2 linked regions of the Massilia sp. METH4 genome follow. The protein of the gene in region 1 interacts with the protein of each later gene in a pairwise test. Links are inferred from orthologs where the notes say so. Each region holds a gene or a part of one and is shown on either strand. Other genes may lie near its edges.

Region 1 (3,100 bases):
CGGACGACCTGCAGGTCCGCTTCCGCCCCTCCTACTTCCCGTTTACGGAACCGTCGGCCGAGATCGACATCGCCTTCGGTTCCGGCCCGCTCAAGGGCCGCTGGCTGGAAGTGTCCGGTTCGGGCCAGGTGCACCCGACCGTCGTGCGCAATTTCGGGCTGGACCCGGAAAAATACATCGGCTTCGCGTTCGGCTCCGGCCTCGAGCGCCTGACGATGCTGCGCTACGGCGTGAACGACCTGCGCCTGTTCTACGAAGGCGACCTGCGCTTCCTGAAACAATTCAACTAAGAAGAAGCTGATCATGCAATTCTCCGAAAACTGGCTCCGCACGATGGTCGATCCGAAGATGAATTCGGATGAGCTGTCGCACCTGCTGACGATGTCCGGCCTCGAAGTGGAAGAGGTCGAAGCCGTCGCGCCGCCGTTCACCCACGTGGTGGTCGGCCACGTGCGCGAAGTACAGAAACACCCGAACGCCGACCGCCTGAACGTGTGCCAGGTCGACGTGGGTACCGGCACCATGCTGAACATCGTGTGCGGCGCGCCGAACGTGCGCCAGGGCCTGAAAGTGGCGTGCGCCACGGCCGGCGCCGTGCTGCCGCCGGGTGCCGACGGCAAGCCATTTGTCATCAAAGTGGGCCAGCTGCGCGGCGTCGAGTCGCAGGGCATGCTGTGCTCCGCGCGCGAACTGAAGCTGTCCGAAGACCATGGCGGGCTGCTGGAACTGCCGGACGATGCGCCCGTCGGCCAGAACTTCCGCGACTACTACGCGCTGAACGACCTGAAATTCACGATCAAGCTCACGCCGAACAAGGCCGATTGCCTGTCCGTGCTGGGCGTGGCACGCGAAGTGGCCGCGCTCACGGGCTCGCCGCTGAATGCGCCGCAGAGCGCACCCGCGGCCGTCAACCTGGATGAGAAACTGCCTGTAAAGATCAGCGCGCCGGACCTGTGCGGCCGCTTTGCCGGCCGTGTCATCCGCAACCTGAACGCCAAGGCGGCAACGCCGGACTGGATGAAGCGGCGCCTGGAGCGCAGCGGCCAGCGTTCGCTGTCGGCCCTGGTCGACATCTCGAACTATGTGATGCTGGAGCTGGGCCGTCCGTCGCACGTGTTCGACCTGGACAAGATCCATGGCGGCCTGGAAGTGCGCTGGGGCAAAGCCGGCGAATCCCTGAAGCTCTTGAACGGCAACACGGTTTCCGTCGATGAGTGGGTGGGCGTGGTGGCCGACGACCAGCAGGTCGAATCGCTGGCCGGCATCATGGGCGGCGACGCCACGGCCGTGTCGCTGGACACGACGAATGTGTACGTGGAAGCGGCGTTCTGGTGGCCGAACGCCATCCAGGGCCGTGCCCGCAAGTACAACTTCTCGACCGATGCGGCGCACCGCTTCGAGCGCGGCGTCGATTACGCGACGATTCCCGAGCACATCGAGCGCATTACCGCGCTGATCCTGGAAATCTGCGGCACGCCGGAAACGCAGGTCGGCGCCATCGACGACCAGGTCGTCAACCTGCCCGAGCGCAAGCCCGTGCAACTGCGCACGGCGCGCGCCCAGAAGGTGATCGGCGTGCCGCTGACCGATGAAGTCGTCGCTGACATCTTCACGCGCCTGGCGCTGCCATTTACCCTCGAGAATGGCGTGTTCAGCGTGACGGCGCCGAGCTACCGCTTCGACATCGAGATCGAGGAAGACCTGATCGAGGAAGTGGCGCGCGTGTACGGCTTCGAGAACATCCCGGCCAAGCCGCCGGTGGCCGAGAACACGATGCACATCGCGCCGGAAAACGAGCGTTCCATCTTCGCCGTGCGCCACCAGCTGGCCGACCTGGGCTACCAGGAAGTGGTGAACATGAGCTTCGTGGAAGCGCAGTGGGAACAGGACTTCAACGGCAACGACAATCCGATCAAGCTGCAGAATCCAATCGCCAGCCAGCTGTCCGTGATGCGCTCGTCGCTGATCGGCAGCCTGGTCGCGAACGTGCGCTACAACGTCAACCGCAAGGCGCCGCGCGTGCGCGTATTCGAGGTGGGCGCCGTGTACAAGCGCGATGCGGCCGTGCAGGATGGTCCGCTGACGGTCGCCGGCTATGACCAGCCGCAGCGCATCGGCGCGATCGCCTATGGCCCGCAGGCGGACGAGCAGTGGGGCTTGCCGACGCGCGACGCCGACTTCTTCGACGTGAAGGCCGACCTGGAAGCGCTGTTCGCCCCGGCGCACCTGCGCTTCGCCAAGCTGGAGCACCCGGCGCTGCACCCGGGCCGCGCTGCTTCCGTGTCGCTGGACGGCAAGGTGATCGGTTTCATCGGCGAGCTGCATCCGCGCTGGCTGCAAAAATACGACCTGCCGAAGGCGCCGGTCGTGTTCGAGGTCGATGCCGTTGCGTTGCAACAACGTGCAGTGCCGGCTTACACGGAAATTTCCAAGTTTCCGGGCACCAGCCGCGACCTCGCCCTGGTGGTGCCGCAGGCCGTGGCAGCCCAGCAATTGCTGGATGTCTTCGCGGCCGCGGTCGCTGCCAGCGATCACGCGCGCATCGTGCAAGCCATTGTTTTGTTTGACGAATACCGTGGCGTTGGCCTCGCGTCGGACGAGAAATCGCTTGCTTTCCGCTTTAGCTTGCAAGATACTCAAACAACCCTGCAGGACGAAATCGTCGATGCATTGATGGGTTCGCTGGCTGATGCGGCAACGCAAAAGCTGGGCGCGAAAGTGCGCAAGTAACAGGTGGGTGCCGGCAGCGGAAAAGCTGCCGGGCGGTGCGCGGCGAGGTAGAGGCGTGTTGCACCTTGCACCTTGCACCTTGCACCAGGCATGCGGGGTGTAGCGGGTGCCTGTCGTGGTAACTTGTGTCTTACCGGGTCGTGGCTGGGTTGTGCCTGCGTTGTAGCTGAGCTGTAACTGAGCTGTAACTTAGGTAGGGCTTAAGCTCGGCAGTAAGTACCGTGTAACCCTTCCGTGCACTGCAGCATTCATTCAGAATAGACAACAATCGGTTCAAACAAGCGGGTCCGGCAATGCCGGACCCACGTACTTTGTAAAGGCAGGGCAGCAAAATTAACAACAACGACACCGCGGTTTTGCAATCAGCGCT
Region 2 (3,131 bases), 4.8 Mb from region 1 along the record:
GAAGACCGGTTCCCGGAGTGGGTCAAGCAGTTCCACGCAGATCGCGCCAGGGGCGTGTAAAGCGGACGAAGGCGCGGGAAATGGGTCTTGCAATAATGTAAAACAGGCCCGATCTAAGCGCCTTTGGCCAGTGCTAGAATACAGCGCTGTTTTTTTTAATCACATTGGAGTCACCCGTGTTCATTTCCAACGCATATGCTCAAACCGCCGGCGCCGCCGACGCGTCGATGATGAGCAATCTCTCGACCTTCGTGCCGCTGATCCTGATGTTCGTGGTCATGTATTTCCTGATGATCCGTCCGCAGCAGAAACGTGCCAAGGAACAGAAGGCCATGATGGACGCGCTCGCCAAGGGCGACGAAGTCGTGACGGTCGGCGGCATCCTGGGCCGCGTGTCCAGGGTCACCGATGCGTACGTGACGCTGGAAATCGCGCCGAACACGGAAATCGTCGTGCAGAAGCCGTCGGTGACGACGCTGCTGCCGAAGGGTACGCTCAAGGGGCTGTAAGACCTCGCACAGGAAGCGGGCGGCATCACCGCCCGCTTTTGTTATCGGCCAACCACGCTGAAGATCATGAATCGTTATCCCATCTGGAAATACATCATCATTGCCGTCGTCGTGCTGCTGGGGGCACTGTACACGGCACCTAACTACATGGGTGAATCGCCCGCCCTGCAGATCACCAGCGGCAAGTCCACGGTGAAGGTGGGTAGCGATATCGTCACCCGCGTCGAGCAGATCCTGGGCGAGGCGAAGGTCGCCACGACCGGCGTCACCTTCGACGCGGGAACGAGCAGTCCCTCCGTGCGCGCCCGGTTCGTCGACATCGACGCGCAGTTCAAGGCCAAGCTCGCGCTGGAAAAAGGCTTGAACGCCGATCCGGCCGACCCGGCCTATATCGTCACCAGCAACCTGATGGCCAATACGCCGGCATGGATGCAGAAGCTCGGCGCCCACCCGATGTACCTGGGCCTCGACCTGCGCGGCGGCGTGCACTTCCTGATGCAGGTGGATACCAAGGCAGCGCTGAACAAGCGCATCCAGGGCTTCCAGGCCGCCATTCGCGGCGAGCTGCGCGACAAGAGCGTGCGCCATGCCGGCATCGAGCGCGTGGGCGACTCCATCGTCGTGAAATTCCGCGACGAAGCCACCCGCCAGGCCGCGCGCAACGCGCTGGGCGACATGACCGACCTGCAGTTCGCCGACGGCAACAACGGTACCGACCTGACCCTGACAGGCTCGATGAAGCCCGCCGCGCTGAAGGCTACGCTGGATAACGGCGTGAAGCAGAACATTGCCACGCTGTCCAAGCGCGTCAACGAACTGGGCGTCTCCGAACCGATCATCCAGCAGCAGGGCGCCGACCGTATCGTGGTGCAGCTGCCGGGCGTGCAGGACGTGGCACGTGCCAAGTCCATCATCGGCCGCACCGCCACGCTGGAAGTGCGCCTGGTCGACCAGACCGTTCCGCGCGGCACCGAGCTGACGGCCGCGATCCCGTTCAATTCCGAGCTGTTCACCGTCGGCAAGAACGTGCCGGTCGTGCTGAAGAAGGATGTGATCATCTCCGGCGACTACATCTCGTCGGCCACCGCATCGTTCGACGAGAACCAGCAGCCGGCCGTGTCGATCGACCTGAACGGCGACGGCGGCCGCCGCATGCGCGAAGCCACCCGCGACAACGTGGGCAAGGGCATGGCCATCGTGCTGTACGAAAAAGGCAAGCCGGAGGTGCTGTCGGTCGCCACGATCCAGGACGAACTGGGCAGCCGCTTCCGCATCACGGGCATGGGCAGCGTCGAGAACTCCACCGAACTGGCGCTGCTGCTGCGCGCCGGCGCGCTGTACGCGCCGATGGAAGTCATCGAGGAACGCCTGGTCGGCCCGCAACTGGGCGCCGAGAACATCAAGAAGGGCTTCAACGCCACGATGTACGGCTTCCTGGCGATCGCCGTCTTCATGATCATCTACTACATGGTGTTCGGCTTCTTCTCCGTGCTGGCGCTGGGCGTGAACCTGCTGCTGCTGGTGGCGATCCTGTCGCTGATGGGCATCACGCTGACCTTGCCGGGTATCGCCGCTATCGCGCTGGCGCTGGGCATGGCGATCGACGCCAACGTGCTGATCAACGAGCGGGTGCGCGAAGAGCTACGCGGCGGTGCCTCGCCGCAGGCCGCCATCTCGGCCGGTTTCGACCGCGCCTGGGCCACCATCTTCGACTCGAACGTGACGACCCTGATCGTGGCGCTGGCGCTGCTGGTGTTCGGTTCGGGTGCGATCCGCGGCTTCGCCATCGTGCACGGCCTGGGCATCCTTACCTCGATGTTCTCCGCCGTCTTCGTGTCGCGCGGCGTGGTCAACCTGTGGTACGGCCGCAAGAAGAAACTGCAGTCGCTGTCGATCGGCACGGTGTGGAAACCGGGCCAGGCGCAGTAACGGCCATCGCTCAATAAGAGGATTTCATGGAATTTTTCCGCATTCATAGAGACATCCCGTTCATGCGCTACGCGACGATCTTCAACGTCGTGTCGGCGCTGACGTTCGTGGCGGCCGTGTTCTTCCTGGCCACCAAGGGCCTGCACCTGTCCATCGAGTTCAAGGGCGGCACGCTGGTGGAAGTGAAGTATCCGCAGGCGGCCAACCTGGAGCGCATGCGCGAATCGCTGCGCGGCGCGGGCTTCGAGCATCCGGAAGCCAGCACGTTCGGCACCGCCAGCGACGTGCTGATCCGCCTGCCGATCACGCCAGGCTCCAGCTCCGACACCACGTCGGCACGCGCCTTCGACGCGCTGTGCCGCGCCGACCAGGGCAGCGTGAAGCAGTTCGACCAGGTATCGCCGCAGGGCGACCACCACGCGCGCACGGCCTGCGTGGACGCGGCCGGCAAGGAAGTGATCTCGCTGCAGCGCGTGGAATTCGTCGGCCCGATGGTGGGCGAGGAACTGGCGCAGAACGGCATCAACGCGCTGATCATGGTGGTGATCGGCGTGATGGTCTACCTGGCCATCCGCTTCGAGTGGAAGTACGCGGTGGCGGCGATTATCGCCAACCTGCACGACGTGGTCATCATCATGGGCTTCTTCGCCTTCTTCCAGTGGGAATTCTCGCTCACGGTGCTGGCGGCGATCC

What was found.
Region 2: the proteins of pheT (region 1) and secD interact in binary tests that used the Escherichia coli proteins (3 or more experiments, as listed by UniProt). The link is inferred for Massilia sp. METH4 from one-to-one orthologs.

Annotation. Positions count from the first base shown.
Region 1 is NZ_CP146614.1:6,182,010-6,185,109, reverse strand. Bases 1-3,016 are described here. They hold pheT (phenylalanine--tRNA ligase subunit beta), read left to right. Parts: upstream 1-303; coding sequence 304-2,730; downstream 2,731-3,016. Other genes in these bases: pheS (phenylalanine--tRNA ligase subunit alpha), read left to right, coding at 1-290.
Region 2 is NZ_CP146614.1:1,381,671-1,384,801, reverse strand. Bases 31-3,006 are described here. They hold secD (protein translocase subunit SecD), read left to right. Parts: upstream 31-575; coding sequence 576-2,438; downstream 2,439-3,006. Other genes in these bases: secF (protein translocase subunit SecF), read left to right, coding at 2,465-3,006; yajC (preprotein translocase subunit YajC), read left to right, coding at 177-509; tgt (tRNA guanosine(34) transglycosylase Tgt), read left to right, coding at 31-60. Outside these bases: more of tgt, read left to right, coding at 1-30; more of secF, read left to right, coding at 3,007-3,131. UniProt on the Escherichia coli protein: Part of the Sec protein translocase complex. Interacts with the SecYEG preprotein conducting channel. SecDF uses the proton motive force (PMF) to complete protein translocation after the ATP-dependent function of SecA.